3 regions of the Rhizobium sp. SG570 genome follow, and region 3 is predicted to be linked to each of the others. Evidence: riboswitches for the same ligand, from Rfam matches in the RefSeq annotation. Region 3 holds a riboswitch; each other region holds the start of a gene.
The links. Region 3 has a riboswitch for cobalamin ahead of nrdH (glutaredoxin-like protein NrdH). Riboswitches for the same ligand answer to the same signal wherever they lie in the genome.
Positions count from the first base shown of each region.

Region 1: linked by a shared signal. The riboswitch ahead of FHT28_RS33435 (ABC transporter substrate-binding protein) and the one ahead of nrdH (glutaredoxin-like protein NrdH) in region 3 are both predicted to bind cobalamin.
Region 2: linked by a shared signal. The riboswitch ahead of cobU (bifunctional adenosylcobinamide kinase/adenosylcobinamide-phosphate guanylyltransferase) and the one ahead of nrdH (glutaredoxin-like protein NrdH) in region 3 are both predicted to bind cobalamin.

Region 1 is NZ_JAAZQI010000030.1:15,026-20,859, forward strand. Features, by position in the region: gene FHT28_RS33415 (LysR family transcriptional regulator) at 1-385, shown strand, start outside; gene FHT28_RS33420 (glutathione S-transferase family protein) at 460-1,110, opposite strand; gene FHT28_RS33425 (ABC transporter ATP-binding protein) at 1,373-2,137, opposite strand; gene FHT28_RS33430 (iron ABC transporter permease) at 2,134-3,171, opposite strand; gene FHT28_RS33435 (ABC transporter substrate-binding protein) at 3,172-4,188, opposite strand; cobalamin riboswitch at 4,353-4,611, opposite strand; gene FHT28_RS33440 (methyltransferase) at 4,875-5,582, shown strand; gene FHT28_RS36765 (hypothetical protein) at 5,555-5,834, opposite strand, start outside.
Region 2 is NZ_JAAZQI010000008.1:22,993-28,826, reverse strand. Features, by position in the region: gene FHT28_RS17195 (chloride channel protein) at 1-1,090, opposite strand, end outside; cobalamin riboswitch at 1,271-1,669, shown strand; gene cobU (bifunctional adenosylcobinamide kinase/adenosylcobinamide-phosphate guanylyltransferase) at 1,810-2,334, shown strand; gene cobW (cobalamin biosynthesis protein CobW) at 2,340-3,389, shown strand; gene cobN (cobaltochelatase subunit CobN) at 3,399-5,834, shown strand, end outside.
Region 3 is NZ_JAAZQI010000003.1:7,303-13,136, reverse strand. Features, by position in the region: gene nrdE (class 1b ribonucleoside-diphosphate reductase subunit alpha) at 1-1,756, opposite strand, end outside; gene nrdI (class Ib ribonucleoside-diphosphate reductase assembly flavoprotein NrdI) at 1,744-2,139, opposite strand; gene nrdH (glutaredoxin-like protein NrdH) at 2,151-2,372, opposite strand; cobalamin riboswitch at 2,625-2,845, opposite strand; gene FHT28_RS07325 (acyltransferase family protein) at 3,105-4,250, opposite strand; gene FHT28_RS07320 (hypothetical protein) at 4,564-5,834, opposite strand, start outside.

The DNA.
Region 1 (5,834 bases), on a different contig from region 3:
TGCGCAATCGCTGCTCGCCATGCCGATCCTGCACGATTCGAACATCGAGGGCTGGCGGCGCTGGCTCGCTCCGGAGGGCGTCGAATACCTGCCGCGCGGACAGGACCGGCGGTTCGAGGACTACAATCTCGTCATCGATGCCTGCGTTCAGGGCGTGGGCGTTGCATTGGCACGACCGCCGCTATCGGATGCGGCAATTGAAAGCGGCAGGCTGGTACCGGTTTCCGACAGGGCGATAGACTACCACGTCTCGTTTCACCTGATCCGGCCCGACAATGCCCTGAGCGGCCCCGCCACGGAACTTGCAAAGCGCCTCCTCGGCGAAGCGGGCCATGACGAAACGACGATCGCAGCCTTTACCGCACCAACGCGGGCGCGCGCATAGGCGGACGCTATATCGTTCCGGTCTTATGCAGCAAGCGCCCCTAACGGCGACACCCGGTCGAAAGCTGAGCTTCGTCAGCCAGTCGACGCGGCGGTAAAAACCACCAATTGAGCCTCGAAAGCACGCTTGTATGCGGGCCGCGCCTCACCGCGAGCAACATAGGCGGAGAGGTTCCGATATTCGTCCAGTAGACCCGAGCTTTTCAACCTGAGCAGCACCGACACCATCAGAAGGTCACCGGCGCTGAACTTGCCGCCAAGCCAGTCGGCATCGCCAAGGTGACCAGAAAGTTCGCTCAGCCGCTTGCGGATGCGTTCCTCGACCATGGGCAGGCGCTGCTCGTACCAGGTCTCGTCACGCTCCAGAAGCTTGGCGACTTCGCGATCGACGATCGGCGGCTCCATCGTGGTAAGCGCGGCAAACATCCATGTGATGGCGCGCGCCCGGGCCTTGGCATCGTCCGGCAGCAGGCCTTGATAGTGCTCCGCGATATGGAGCACGATCGCCCCCGACTCGAACAGGACGAGATCGCCTTCTTCATAGGTCGGAATCTGCCCGAAAGGATGAAGCGCGAGGTGTGTGGGTTCCTTCATCGCTTTGAACGAAAGAAGACGAACGTCGTAAGGCTGACCGACTTCTTCGAGCGCCCAACGAACGCGCATGTCACGCGCCAGACCCTTGCCGCGATCGGGCGACCGTTCAAAGGCGGTAATAGTAATCGTCATCGCCGTTCTCCATAGCTTGTCTGTCTTGAAGACGATTGGCTAAACGAGATTCCGACACGACATGCTCGAGATAGCCATCACGGTCGGTTCAAATGCAGCTCAAGGAATGCGCTCCATGCACATCAGCCAGCATCCTTCTACACGCGCACGGCGCCGGTGAAAACGACATGGGCGGCGTGCAAAGACGACACTGCGAAAGTCGAACATTGGCCCGAACTCCATTCGCGTGGAACCACGCGGTATCGTGACTGTGCGAATACATTCAACCCGTCATGTATTGAATGTTGCAGCGGCCGTGGACCAAAGATTTCTGGACATGGGCGCGCACGCCGAAGACCCGGCCGATCAGTTCCTCCGTCAGAACATCTTCGGGAGCTCCGGCCGCAACCACCTCGCCCTCCTGCAGCACGGCCAGGCTGTCACAGAACATGGCCGCCAGATTGAGATCGTGCAGGGCAATGATGCAGGTGACGTCGAGCTTCGAGACCAGTCCCAGAATATCGAGCTGATGCTGGATATCGAGATGGTTCGTCGGCTCGTCCAGGAGCAGTTCGCTGGGGGTCTGCGCAAGGGCTCTGGCGATATGGACGCGCTGGCGCTCGCCACCCGACAAGGTCTGCCAGAGCTGCGCCGCCCTGCCCTGCATGCCCACACGCCCAAGCGCATCGAGGACGACCGTATCGTCACGAGCGCTCCAGGCCGACAATGGGCCGCGATGCGGCGTGCGACCAAGGCGAACCACGTCCATCACGGTCACCTGCGTCTCCGTCGTCGCCTGCTGCTCGACCAGCGCGATCCGGCGGGCGATATCGCCGCGCGGGATGGCCGCGATATCGTTGCCGCCGAGCCGGATGATACCGCTGCGTACTTTTCTCAAGCGGCAGATCAGCCGCAGGAGGCTGGACTTCCCGGAACCGTTCGGTCCGAGCAGACCGAGGACCTTTCCCTTCTCCACCGTCAAGCTGATGCCGTTGACGATCAGCGTGTTGCCGGCCGCGAAGGTTACCTTGTCGACCGCGATGCTCATGCCGTCCTCCGGGCGCGATAGAGAATGATTGCGAAGGCCGGGGCGCCGAACAAGGCGGTGACCACGCCGATCGGCAGGATCTGCTGAGGGATGATGATCCTCGAGACGATATCGGCGCCGACCATGAAGATCGCGCCGGTAAGCGCCGCCGCCGGCAGCAGCCGATCATGACTGGGGCCAACCAGAAAACGGGCCGCATGCGGGATGACGAGACCGACAAAGCCGATCGAGCCGACGATGCTGACGACCGCAGCCGTCATGAGCGCCGTCGTCCCAAGCAGGACGATCTGCGCGCGCCGCACCGCAATGCCGAGCGAAGCCGCAGCATCGGTGCCAAAGACGAAGGCGTCCAGAACCCGGACATGTCCCATGCAGATTGCAAAGCCGACAATGGCAACCGGCCCCGAAAGATAGACATCCGGCCAGCGCACGCCGCTCAACGAGCCGAGCAGCCAGAACATGACACCCCTTGCCTGCTCGGCATTCGCCGATGTGGTGACGATATAGGAGGTGAGTGCATTGAAGAGCTGCGAGCCGGCGACGCCGCACAGGATGATCCGCTCGCTTGTGCCGCCGACGCCCGTAGCCAGGAGGCCGACGAAGAGAAAGGCCGCGATCGCGCCGAGGAAGGCCCCGCCCGAAAGGCCCAGGATTCCCGAGCCGAGACCGAGGATCATGACGCAGACCGCGCCGGTCGAGGCGCCTGCTGAAATGCCGAGCACATAGGGTTCGGCGAGCGGATTACGCAGCATGGCCTGCAGGATCACGCCGCTCAGCGCCAATGAGGCGCCGGCGCTGGCGGCTACGAGCGCTCGGCTCAGCCTGTAGTCCCAGACGATACCCTGATGGATCCGGCTCAACTCGAAATCCGTCCCCATCAGCCGGTTCGCAACGGCCTTGGCTGTTGTGGCCAGCGGGATGGAAATCTCGCCGATCGACACGGCAAGGCTGATCATGAGCGCCAGGAGCACGATTGCGGCGATGGTGAGCGCCAATAGCGCCCACCGCTTCTGCCGTCTTGCGATCCCGCGCATCTATTGCGCCAGGCCGAAGGACTTGATGCCCTTGGCCAGGGTCTCGATGCCGTCGATGGTCCGGATGGTGGGATTCATCGACTGCGCGTCCATCATCACGAAGTGCTTGTTCTTGACTGCATCGAGCTGGCTCGTGACCGGGTCCTTCTCGAGGAAATCGAGCTTTACCTTGGGATCGTCGGCCGCGTAGCGCCGGCGATCCATCGTCGCGATGACGACCACGGCCGGATTGGCCTGCGCGATCGTCTCCCATCCAACCAGCGGCCATTCCTCCTCCGTCGTCACGACGTTCCTGGCGCCGAGTGTCTTGAGGATATACGCCGGCGCACTGTTCTTGCCGGCGATGAAGGCATCGCCGTTGACTTCCTTGCTCGAGAACCAGAACACAATCGGCAGGTTCTTGGCCTGTGCGCCGGCAATTGAAGCCACTGCTTCCGCCTGACGCTTCTTGAGGTCAGCGATCAGCGCATCGCCGCGATCATTGACGTCGAAAATCCGCGCGAGTTCATCGATCTCCTGATAGATCAGGTCCATCGTGAAGAGTTCCTTGCGCACGCCGTCACCGCCGTCGGCATTGACCTTGGCAACGCAGTCGGTCGGCGCGATGTAGGTGTTGATGCCAAGCCCGGAGAACTGCTCGCGCTTGCCGACCGAACCTTGCGGACCGACATGCCATTCGAATTCGGCGGCAACGAGGTCCGGTTCCTTGCCGACAACCGCTTCGAAACTCGGGTCATTATCGGCAAGACGCGGGATCTTGCCGTTGGCTTCGGCATATTGTGGCAGAACAGGCCCGACCCAGACGGCCGTTCCGACGATCTTGTCGGCAAGGCCGAGCGACAGCAGGATCTCGGTCATGCCTTGACCGATGGACAGGATCCGAGCTGGAGCCTTTTTAAAGGTGACCTGCTGGCCGCAATTGTTGATGGTGAGGGGATACTGGGTCGCTGCAAAACCGGGAGCTGCGAAGCCGGCAAGGCCGAGCGCAAATGTAATGGTCGTCAGAAAATGGCGCATGAAAGATCTCGATAGGGATGAAAAACTGAGTGACGTCAGCGCAACAGCGCTCAGGCACACCGCAGCCGGTCGCGGAAATCCCAATCAAGAACGAAGAGTGCCGGGTAATATCGAAGGCTCAGGTCAATCATTCTCTGTCCCTTTCCGGGCATCCCCGCCCGGCTGATTGGATCGTGATTGACGGCAGGTCTCCTGGCTCGCGGATGTCTGACAATCATCTGCCTTCCCGCGCCGTTTCCGCGCAGTGGCATGGTCCGAAGACCCTGGGAGATGACCAGCAAGCTGGTCGCTCCGGGATGACCGGCAATCCGCTTACAGTTGCGGGGGCAGCCACGGTCTAGGTCCCCTTTGGGTCGCCCTCACCGTGTTCCCTATTAATCCCCGTAGAGTCTTCCTTGGGGAACCGTCGCATCCAGTTATGTCGGACGACCGCTCGCCGTCAAGCACATCCATCGACAAAAGCCGCGCAATGTTTCTTCTCTTCTCCACCTCGACGACGAGTTGCTCGACATTGAAGAACACGCTCGTCTCGTTGTATGAGAATGAAATGGATGCGTTCACATCCGGCGAAGTTCATTTATCGATCTGCATAATAGAATTCATATCTAAAACGCCCTGCGGGCCAATATATCGACATTATCACTGCTCACCAGACGGCGTGAGCCTAACCAAAATGATGGATGAAAATGCAACAGGGGACGTTTCCGGTCGAGCTGGCTGAATTGGCAGCGGCGTTACAGGCAAGGTCGGGAATCTTCAAAGCCGATCAAGAGGCTTTGGCGCTCAGAGAAGAAGTCGAAAGCGCAGCAAGAATTTTCATATTTGACCACAAGACGCAGGCTGAGACTTTTACGAAGGCGTATGGAATTAAAAACGCTCTCAAATGCTGCCTGGCTTTGCTCTCCGCGAATATCGACCCGGTGAAATACGAAAACGTGCGCGACCTAGGCTGCGGCTCGGGCGTCTTCGGATTGACGTTCGCATTTCTCGCTACGAACCCGAGGCTGCACCTGACCTTCGTCGATCAATCGCCCTTACACTTGAACATCGCGCAAACGGTGCTGACGGATTCCGGTTGCGCCGGCAATTTCAGCTTTCTCAACCAGACCCTGCCTCCCGATTTGCCGTCGAATTCGGAGCTGGACCTCATATCCTATTGGTTTTGCGAAAACGGCCACGTGGCGAGCGATGCCAGTTTGATCGATCGCCTGATCGGTCGCGAAGCGATCATTGTAGACTACGAAAAGGTCATCTCGGGCATCGTCGACCATCTTCCAAAGCACCTTGTTGTAAAAGACCGCTGGTCGGTGGAATCGGACGTGCCCTTGCATATGAGGGACATCGTAGGAGATGAGAGCGTGAGGAGTTACGGGATCCACATCGTCAGGGCTTGATCCCACCAGCGGGCATTTCGATGCATAGGCAGGCTATTCGGATCAGTCGATCGAAACAAATCCGGCGTCTCGCAATATCTACTGCCCCTGTCGCGACAGCTTCCTTTCCTGTCCCTTTGCCGGAACAGCGGCGCGAAAGCGGTTTCCTCCCACTGACCGCTGCCGAGTTTCGCCGAACGAACCGCGATGCCGCAGAGCGCTTCGAGCTGGACGGCGATGTTGAGGGTCTGGTGCTGCAGGATGATGACGCGG
Region 2 (5,834 bases), on a different contig from region 3:
TCTTGCCGAGCAGCGCGCCCATGAACAGCGATGCGAAGAACAAGCCGCCCCTGAAGCCGGAGCCGATCGACACAGCCGAGGCGAGGGATTTCAAAACGAAAAGGCTGACCAGCGCCCACAAGGTTACATCGGTGGAGAGATTGAGATGGAGGGCTCCGTGGCCGGCCGATAGAACCTGGGGTGATATCAAAGCCAGCAAGCCGACGAACAGGCCGCCGAGCGCCGGGCGGAAAGGCGGCGCAATCGAGCTCTTGCGCGCCAGTTCCTCGACCCAGGCGACGCCCTGCATGATCAGGATGCCGATGCCGGCGCAAAAAGCGCCGAGCAAAACAGCCGGAAGGTAATCCGCCGGCACTATTGTGCCGAAATGGCCGATATCGATGGCGAAGTCGTCGCCGGCGAGCAGCCTTGCGATCATCGTCGATATCAGGGCCGAGACGACGACGGGCGTCAGGGTCAGGATGGAATAGGTGCCGATGATCAGCTCGAAGGCGTAAAAGGCGCCGGTCAGCGGTGCGTTAAACGCTGCGGCAATGGCGCCGGCAGCACCGCAGCCCACGAGCATGCGCAGATCCGCGCGGCGCATCTGCATCTTGTAACCGAACTTCGAAGCGATGCCGGCGGCAAGCTGCGTGTAGCCCGCCTCAAGCCCGACGGAGGCGCCGAACCCATTCGAGATCAGGTTCTGCACGGCGACGATGATGCTGTCGGTCAAGGACATGCGTCCGCCATGCAGCGCATTCGCCTCGATCGGGTCGACCATCGGCTTCTTGCGGGTGCGTGAAAGAATATAGAGCAGAATACCAAGAATGATGCCGCCGGCTATCGGGGCTATCAGCACCACCGATTTGTCCGGGATCGCCACTGCCGCCGAGCTCAGGCGCTCGTAATCCGTGATCCCGTAGATGAGGCTGTGCAGCTTGCGCGAAACGAAACTCATGGCCGTAACGGCGCAGCCGGACGCGATGCCCACGAGCGCGCCGGCGAAAACGAGTCCTAGTTCGCCGCGGCGGAGCAGCGCTCTAAATCGACCAAGATCGAATAGGGCTGAGAAGACGCCCAGGCGACGGGGTTGGAATTTCTGCAACATTGGGGACGGACGATACGTTTCTACTCGAATATGAGGGCTTAGCCTCTATAAACTCCTAACATCAAAGAAATACGGCAAAAAAAGTGATGTGTTCTCGGGATTATGCGGCGATTTCGCGGCTGGGACAGCCGATGTCGCACCCATGTCCTTGATTGACTTGAACTAAGTGAAAGCCTAATCATTGCCGGCATAACGAATGGTTTCCGAGCGGCGATGTGCCGCATGGGATGAAAAGGGAATGTGAAGGGGCGGACCCAATCCGGGCGTTCTCATCACAGCCGACCCCGCGACTGTAGAGCGGTCAGGGTCTTTCGTCCGGTTTGACAGCTATCCCGCCGATGGTTCGCATGGGGCGAACAGGCGGAGAAACTTCAAGCCGGAAAAGCCACTGGTGTGGCATCATGATCTACCAGGGCTGGACGCCTCCGATATCTACGAATCGTCCGTCTTTTCATGATGCATTGCCGGGAAGGCGAGAAAGATCCGCTGGTGCACGATCGGGGGCGACCGGTTTCGGTCTGCCCCCTCGTTGCGCCTTAACCGCGAGCCAGGAGACCTGCCATACGTGCCGGGCACAGCGCCCATCTTGGGACGCATGTCTCGCTGCCAGCACGGAGGTTGTCATGGCGCCAAACGAATTTCTCGCGCGTAAGCGCGCCCCTTTCGGTCTTAGCCGCGTTGCGCGGCTCCGTGCCCTCGTATGGGGGCGACAATAGCTCATGCCATCCTCACAATCCCGCGCTGTTTTCGTTCTCGGCGGCGCGCGCTCCGGCAAATCCCGATTCGCCGAATCGCTGATCTCGGATACCGGCCTTGACCGTCACTATGTGGCGACCGGACGAGCCTGGGACGACGAAATGCGCGAACGTATCGCGCAGCATCGAAACGAACGCGGCGATCTCTGGACGACGCACGAGGAGCCGCTCGACCTGACCGCCCGGCTGGCGGCGATCGACGGCGATGGCCGCGCTGTTCTCGTCGATTGCCTGACGCTGTGGGTCACCAATCTGATGATGGCCGAACGAAACGTCGCAGCTGAATTTGCTGTTCTTACCGAATTTTTGCCGAAGGCCAAGGCGCGGCTCGTGCTCGTCTCCAACGAGGTCGGGCTCGGCATCGTGCCGGAAAACCGCATGGCGCGCGAATTTCGCGATCATGCCGGCCGGCTGCACCAGATGATCGCGGCGACAAGCGCCGAAGTCTATTTTATCGCGGCGGGATTGCCGCTGAAAATGAAGGGTTGATCCACATGAACCAGGCAAAGATTCCCGCCACCGTCATCACCGGCTTTCTGGGAGCCGGCAAGACAACGATGATTCGCAACCTGTTGCAGAATGCCGGCGGCAGGAAGATCGCCCTCATCATCAACGAGTTCGGTGATCTGGGTGTCGACGGCGACGTGCTCAAGGGCTGCGGCGCGGAGAACTGCACCGAGGACGACATCATCGAGCTGACCAATGGCTGCATCTGCTGCACCGTCGCCGACGATTTCATCCCGACCATGACCAAGCTTTTGGAGCGTGACGCGCGTCCCGACCATATCATCATCGAGACCTCCGGTCTGGCGCTGCCGCAGCCGCTGGTCGCTGCCTTCAACTGGCCTGACATCCGCACGCATGTCACCGTCGATGGCGTCATCACCGTGGTCGACAGCGCCGCCGTCGCCGCAGGCCGCTTTGCCGACGATCATGATGCCGTCGAAGCCCGTCGTGTCGAGGACGATTCGCTCGATCACGAAAGCCCGATCGAGGAACTGTTCGAGGACCAGCTGACCTGCGCCGATCTGATCGTTCTCAACAAGACCGACCTGATCGACGTCGCCGGCCTTGGCCGCGTGCGTGCGGAAGTCGCGTCACGCACCGTCCGCAAGCCGACGATCATCGAGGCGAAGAACGGCGACGTGCCGGCAGCCATTCTGCTCGGCCTCGGCATCGGTACCGAAGGTGATATCGTCAACCGCAAATCGCACCATGAGTTGGAACACGAAGACGGCACACCACATGATCACGACGAATTCGACAGCTTCGTCGTCGAGCTTGGCCCCATTGCCGACCCGAACGCCTTCATCGAAGCGCTGAAGAGCGTCATTTCCGAACATGATATCCTGCGTCTCAAGGGTTTTGTCGATGTGCCCGGCAAGCCGATGCGCTTGCAGGTACAGGCCGTCGGCAGCCGCATCGACAACTATTTCGACCGTACCTGGGCGCCCGGCGAGGAGCGCGCGACGCGGCTGGTTGTCATCGGTCTGCACGAGATGGACGAAGGGATCGTGCGCAAGGCGATCGAAGCGCTGGTCTAAGGCAAAGTCATGCATCTCCTCCTAGCCCAGAAGGGAACGATCAGTGACGGCGACGAGGCGATCGATCTCGGCCAGTCGCCGGGCGATATCCTCTTCCTGTCGGCGGCCGATACCGAGCTTGCGGCGATAGCCGCGGCTCGCGGGCAAGGCGAGGGCAGCTGTTCCCTGCGGCTTGCGAGCCTGATGAGCCTCAAGCATCCGATGTCGGTCGATACCTATATCGAGCGCACCGCGCGGCATGCGAAGCTGATCGTCGTGCGAGCGCTCGGAGGTGCGAGCTATTTCCACTATGCACTGGAGGCGCTGCACGCTTGTGCTGCGCGTCAGGGTGCGGCGATCGCCGTGCTGCCGGGAGATTCGAAACCCGATCCAGGGCTGACGCCCTTTTCCAATGTCGCGCTCGATGATCTCAATGCGCTCTGGTCCTATTTGATCGAGGGCGGGGAGGCGAACTCCAGGGCGTTTCTCGCCTATGCCGAGGCGATGCTGTCAGGGGCGGAAAAGCCGATGCCGGCCGCACCCTTGATGAAGGCCGGGATCTGGTGGCCGGGCAGGGGTGCGATTGGGATCGAGGAGTGGAGGAGTGTTTCTACGTCGTGTGGAAGCACCCCCTCATCCGCCCTTCGGGCACTTTCTCCCCGGGGGGAGAAGGCGGAAGTCGAGGGTGCAGTATTACCCTCGCCCCAGCGGGGAGAGGGTGGCGCCCCTGAGTTTATCGAAGGAGCGCCGGGTGAGGGGGCGTTACAGGGAGCGGAGCAGTTGGCGGACCTCAAAGTTCCGACTGTCGCCATCTCCTTCTATCGCGCTCTCGTCCAGAGCGGCGAAACCAGGCCTGTCGAAGCCATGATGCAAGCACTCATCGCAGAGGGTATGCGGCCGTTGCCGGTGTTCGCCTATAGTTTGAAGGATGCGGTATCCGTCGGCATTCTGGAGAGCGTTTTTGCCGAGCTGAAGCCGGATGTCGTCGTCAACACGACAGGCTTTGCAGTTTCCGCGCCGGGCGCAGACCGTCAACCGACGGTTCTCGAAACAGGCGAGGCGATCGTCCTGCAGGCAATCCTTTCGGCTTCGTCCAAGGAAGCCTGGGAGGCATCGTCGCAGGGGCTTTCGGCGCGCGATCTCGGCATGAATGTCGCGCTGCCGGAAGTCGACGGGCGTGTGCTTGCCCGCGCCGTGTCATTCAAGGCGGCGGCGCGTTACGACGAGCGGGTCGAGGCCAATATCGTTGTCAGCGAACCGCTTGATGATCGCATGCGCTACACGGCACGGCTGGCCGCGAACTGGGCGCGATTGCGCAACGCGCAGCCGCGGGATCGTCGCGTTGCGCTCGTCATGGCGAATTACCCGAACCGGGATGGCCGTCTGGGCAATGGCGTCGGATTGGACACCCCCGCCGGTACGATCGAGGTTTTGAGAGCGATGCAGGCGGCAGGCTATCCTGTCGCTGGGGTGCCAGCCGATGGCGACGCGCTGATGCGACACTTGGCGGATGGTCCCACAAATTCCGGCCATGATGGCAGGCTGGTTCGCGAGAGGCTTTCCTTTAGCGAATACAGGGATTTCTTCTCGTCTCTTCCTGAACGGATTCAGGATGAGATCACGACGCGCTGGGGTGATCCGGAGACGGACCCTTATGCGCGCGAGGGCGCCTTTGCCCTGCCGTTCACCCATTTTGGTAATGTGCTTGTCGGCATCCAGCCGGCGCGTGGCTACAATATCGATCCGAAGGAGAGCTATCATTCTCCCGATCTCGTTCCGCCGCACGGCTATCTCGCCTTCCATGCCTTTCTGCGCCGATCCTTCGATGCGCATGCCGTCATCCACATGGGCAAGCATGGCAATCTCGAATGGCTGCCGGGTAAGACGCTGGCATTGTCGGAAAACTGCTATCCTGAGGCGATCCTCGGGCCTACGCCCAACCTCTATCCGTTCATCGTCAACGATCCCGGCGAGGGCACGCAGGCCAAGCGCCGCACCAGCGCTGTGATCATCGACCACCTGACGCCGCCGCTGACGCGCGCCGAGAGCTACGGTCCGTTGAAGGATCTGGAAGCGCTTGTCGATGAATATTACGAGGCATCGGGCGGCGACCCGCGTCGTGTCCGTCTGCTGCGCAAGCAGATTCTCGATCTTGTCGCCGATATCGGTCTCGATCAGGACGCCGGCATCGCCAAGGGTGAGGGCGAGGATGAGGCGTTGCGCAAGCTCGACGCCTATCTCTGCGACCTCAAGGAAATGCAGATCCGTGATGGTTTGCATATTTTCGGCGTTTCGCCGTCTGGACGGCTGCTGACGGATTTGACTGTGGCACTGGCGCGGGTTCCCAGAGGTTTGGGTAAGGGCGGTGATCAGAGCCTGCAGCGGGCGATTGCGCTAGACGCGTTGGAGGGAGTGGAATTTGCGGATAGGGGGGGTATCTCGCCGCAAAAGCCATTCGATCCGTTG
Region 3 (5,834 bases):
CCTGTGTCGGGATGGCGATGCCGGCCTTTTCGAACAGTTCGGCCACGCGTTCGGTCGCCGGCTTCCATTCCTGCTCGGTATATTTGTCGAAGTACTCACCGGACGCGTATTTCGAGTTCTCGAAGCCCTTGAAGCTCTGCCCGCGCTCGACCGCTAGGAGGTTCGAGGCACGGATGGCGTGATAGGTCACGGTATAGAAATAGATGTTGGTGAAATCGACGCCTTCCTCGGAGCCGTAGAAGATGCGCTCGCGGGCAAGATAGCCGTGCAGGTTCATCTGGCCGAGGCCGATGGCGTGGCTGTCGTCATTGCCCTTTTCGATCGAAGGCACCGACGAGATATGGCTCATGTCGGAGACTGCCGTCAGCGCGCGAATCGACATTTCGATCGTCTTGCCGAAATCGGGGCTGTCCATCGCGGCTGCGATGTTGAGCGAGCCGAGATTGCAGGAGATGTCCTTGCCCATATGCGTGTAGGAAAGGTCGTCGCTGTATTCGCTCGCTTCGCTCACCTGCAGGATTTCCGAGCAGAGATTGCTCATGGTGATGCGGCCGGCGATCGGGTTCGCGCGGTTCACAGTGTCCTCGAACATGATGTAGGGATAGCCGCTTTCGAACTGGATTTCGGCAATCACCTGGAAGAAGTCGCGCGCCTTGATCTTCTTCTTGCGGATGCGGCTGTCTGCCACCATCTCGCGGTACTTTTCTGTCACCGAGATTTCCGTGAAAGGCACGCCATAGACGCGCTCCACGTCATAGGGCGAGAACAGATACATATCGTCATTGTTCTTCGCGAGCTCGAAGGTGATGTCGGGAATGACGACACCGAGCGACAGGGTCTTGATGCGGATCTTCTCGTCGGCATTCTCGCGCTTGGTGTCGAGGAAGCGCATGATATCAGGGTGATGGGCGTTGAGATATACGGCGCCCGCGCCCTGCCTGGCTCCGAGCTGGTTGGCGTAGGAGAAAGAGTCTTCGAGCAGCTTCATCACCGGGATGATGCCGGAAGACTGGTTCTCGATGTGCTTGATCGGCGCGCCGGCCTCGCGGATGTTGGTGAGCGACAGCGCCACGCCGCCGCCGCGCTTGGAAAGCTGCAGCGCGGAATTGATGGCGCGGCCGATCGATTCCATGTTGTCTTCGACGCGCAGCAGGAAGCAGGAAACCAGCTCGCCGCGCTGCTTCTTGCCGGCGTTGAGGAAGGTCGGCGTCGCCGGCTGGAAGCGGCCGGAAATAATCTCGTCCACCATGTCATGGGCAAGCTGCTCGCTGCCGCGCGCCAGCGCCAAGGCTACCATGCAGACACGGTCTTCATAGCGCTCCAGATAGCGCTTTCCGTCGAAGGTCTTCAGCGTATAGCTGGTGTAATATTTGAAAGCGCCGAGGAACGTCGGAAAGCGGAACTTCTTCGCATAGGCATGATCGAAGAGATCGCGGACGAAGTTGAAGGAATATTGGTCCAGCACCTCCCGTTCGTAATAGCCCTCCGTCACCAGGTAATCGAGCTTCTCCCGCAGGTTATGGAAGAACACCGTATTCTGGTTGACATGCTGGAGGAAATACTGCTTGGCCGCCAAGCGGTCCTTGTCGAGTTGGATACTACCCTGCTCGTCATAGAGGTTCAGCATGGCGTTGAGGGCGTGATAGTCCAACGCCGTTTCCGTGACCTTCGATGGCCGGTCGCTCGCGGGATGAGAAAAAGTGTGAAGCGGTTTTTCGGCCGCGTGCCGCGACAAAGAAGAGCTTAGCGTGTCCAAAATCGTTCCAATCCGTGTCTGACATTCACGACATCCTCTTCCGTGCCCAAAAGCTCGAACCGATAGAGAAACGGCACCTGGCATTTGGTGGAGATGATGTCGCCGGCGATACCAAAGGTCGCCCCGAAGTTGCTGTTGCCCGCGGCAATGACCCCGCGGATGTTTGAACGGTTATCCGCATCGTTGAGGAAGCGGATAACCTGCTTGGGCACGGCACCCTTGCCCCCTTCACCACAATAGGTTGGGACAATGAGAACGTAAGGACGGGCCGCTCGCAGCTCTTCACCCGCGCCGAGCGGAATGCGAGCGGCCGGCAAGGCAAGCTTGGCAACGAAGCGATGGGTGTTCTCAGATCTGCTGGAGAAATAGACGATCTCGCCCACCGCCCGGTTCCTCAGGCGAGCGCGCTGATCATGTCGGGGCGGAAGCCAGCCCAATGCTGCTCGCCGGCGATAACGACCGGGACCTGACGATAGCCGAGACCCTGCACCAGCTCGTAGGCTTCAGTATCGGTGGACACGTCGACGATGGTGTAATCGATACCCTGGCGGTCGAGGGCGCGTGTGGTCGCGGTGCACTGGACGCAAGCGGGCTTGCTGTAGACGGTAATGCTCATGGATGTCCTCGTATATATGACAGGCGTGCGAGATCGTCCGGGCGTCGGGCGACACCCGTTCGGCAATCTGAAAAATGGCGGCGGGCACAACCGACTGCCGGACGCTTAGGCGGCCGTCAGTCGTGCAGGCAGATAAGGATACTCAAAGACATGGACTTCACACCTCGAAGTAACCTTTGCGGGCCATTCGAGGAAAGCGACGGCAACGGCGAGCTGCCGCAAACCATCGCTCGCCATCCGGACACCCCGCCCGTGGACGCTATTGCTCGAGGCAGGTCTCCTGGCTTGCGGGTCGAAGTATTTGCTCATGCCTTCCCGAGGCATATATTCCTCAGTGGCACATGCAGAACAATACTCGCCGCTCACAGTTGCGGGGGCAGCTACGGCTTGACGAGCATCATGCTCGGCGACCGTATTCCCATCTTAGCCTCCAATCCTTGCGAATCGAAGGAACCTCGAACACTAGATATAGTAGACGAGGTTAAATTTGCGTCAACAGGTTCCGTCACCGATCCTTCATTTAAGATGTTGATAAGGCCTGCGGCTAAGTCCCGAAGACGTTTTCGCGACAACGACAGAAGATCGGTCATCTTCTCGACCTCGGGAATGTGCGGCGAGTGGATATCGTGAAAGCCGGGGCCGATTGTCGGCGCACCGGACGCCCTCTTAACCCTGAAGCAGAGAGATTGCTCCAGGGAGCCCATGCCGGGTGAACATCGAGATATCCATACGTCAGGCAATGCCAGCGCGGATCCTGGCTTTCCAGGAGATTTCCAGGCGTCGTTTCAGTTCGTAACACAACGCACAGACGGCGAGCGTCGCAACCACGATCGGGATGAAAGACGAGGCGGACATCAACCCAAACTCACGCAACCAGTAGGCAATAACCAACATGACCGTCTGGTGAAGCACGTAGTAGGTCAGCACTGCCCTGTTCAGATAGCGGACAACGGCGTTCTCCGAATTCAGCCAGACCTTTGCGTATCCGAGAATTGCGACGATCGCACACCATTGGAACGTGCCGGCAAGCACCCTTCCCGCAAATGCCTGCCACATGTCAGGCTCGCCGGCAGGCAGGCCCGGGAAGAGCATCGTCAGAAGCACCGCACAACCCAGCGCCAGGATCAGGGCGGGTTTTCGCGCGTCGACGACCGCCTCCCAGCATTCGCTGCGCATGGCCATCACGACACCGAGCAGAAATGACATCAGATAGATACTATGGCTGTACCAGTCGGTGAGGATATTGAGTGTCGGGGGGAAGGCCGGCCGCAGCGCGAGCCTGAGCAAGATGAACAGTATGGCGGGAAATATCAGTATCCACTTGCCCGCCAGCCGGGGCGTCAGCCGATCCCCCGCGAGGGGCAGCAACTTCGGCCAGGCCGATACGACAAGCGTCAGGATTGCGGTATAGGTCCAGAGATAGGCGAGGTACCACAGGTGCTGCATCCAGAAGAGATTGACCTCACGTCCGTCGGGCAGCGGAATGGGCGTCAGGGTCAGATAGTGCCAGAAGACGTCTCGGAGGCTGATGTCGACCCCCAGGCTGGTATTCAGGCAGACATACATTTGGGGAGGGATCAGAAACAGCATTCCAACCAGCAGCGGAACCAGCAACTGCCTCGTTCGCGCCTTCCTCAGCACCTCGGGAGTTTGCCGTGTCAGCAATATCCCCGTGACGACGCCTGAGATCAAAAACAGCAGCGACATGCGCCAAGGGTGGGTCCACAGATGGATGATGTCAAAGATGGGAGAGCTGTCCGGTGCCTTCAGAAGAAAGCCCCTGGAGTTATACATCAGGCTGACATGATAGACGATCAGCAGCATGAATGCTGCGACCCTGATAAAATCCAGATCATGCCGACGTGACGTTGCCTCCATGGTTCACGCTATAAGGCATAATCTTTAAGATCAGGTTGAGTTGTCGATTAAAAAACTCAACCTATAGAGGATAGTGATCTCGAATGCTTTGCAGCGATGCTGCTACGCCCGCTAGCGCCATCGCCTTCCGGGAAGATCGCTCGTCACCCCCAGGGGTTCGCGCGCGCCCCTCTAGGACTGCGCGGCAACCACAACAGCGGTGACGGATCTACTTCTTCGCAACATCATCGTCCTGCTATGCGGCAAAGTGGACGAGCGCGTCAAACTCCTGACCGGCGGCAGGACGTATTCGGTGATTTTTAGACCTCACTGATCAGAAGAGAGCCTCTGCAAACAACTCCTCATCATTGCCAGTCGTCGGTCCGTGACTGGCCGGAGCTGTCGCCACGCCAAAAACACTCGCATGTATCTCGCGTTCTGCCGCCATCGTATAGATCTTCGCGATGCGCTCCGAAATGGCAGCTAGCGGCGCTTCGAGCCCGATCAAATCCTCGACAGCGCAATAATCACGACCGGCTTCCTCCGTGCAGGATGCGAGCGTTTCGCCGATTCCCGCCCGGAAATCCAGGCTGTTGACGACCTCGGCGACCTTGGAGGTCATATCCTCGCCACAGCGGCGAAGCTCCTTCACGTTGACATCCATGGATGCGCCAGCCTCGGTAATGTGCAGCAAAGCGGCATCGATATGCGCACCGGAACCCGACGAACTATCCTGGTCATCGCTCTGCCGCCAGTCCTTCAGGCCGGCAGTCTGGCCCTCCAGCATGCCCAACCCGATAAGGATTTTTTCCGCATCTTCATCGAGAAGCGATGCGAACGAGCGCAGCTCTCCGGCGACCACGTTGATTGCCCGCCCCTCTTCGCCAAGCTTGCCGCAGCGCAGATTGGTGTTGAGCGCCATGTATTGGATGTCCCGACGCACGAGCTGGATGGTCAGAATGCTCGTGGTCAGCTCCTTGACCATCTCGCTCGTCTTTTCGCTGAGCCGATTTGCTCCGGCCGCGGCGACATCAATGCGATCGACGACTGCCCGGGCGGCGGAAAGATCACCGCGCAGCGAATTGATCGGGCTGCGCCCGTCCTGCCCGCTCTGCGACATCATGGTTTGATAGAGGTCGAGCAGGGTGCCGATATCGTCCCTGAAGCTACGGATGTTGTCGACGATTTTTGCGGTCTCGCGGTTGAAACCGTCTGTTGTCTCGCTGAGCAGCTCGAAGACGAGGGTCGTCGTCAGAGCCGTGATGCGATTGCGATCAGTCGCGGAAAGATTGAGGGACGCCTGGGAGGCAAGATAGGCATCCGTGATCGAATAGACGGCCTGGCAATGCTCGACCCTTTGCCGGGTGATATCGCCGATCTGCATCGCGGAGAGGGTGTGGGCGACCTTGTTCTGAATCCGGCGCGCAAGCCCGGCAACGGTATCGGCCAATGTCGACAGACCGCGGCGCTGGGTCTGGATCTCCTGTGCATTCGACAGAAGGCGCTGGACGATGGACGGTATGTCATCCAGATATTGTCCGAGCGAGCCGTCCTCGCTTGCCGCCGCTGATTTTATCCCGTTTTCAAGCACGCGGATCTGCCCCG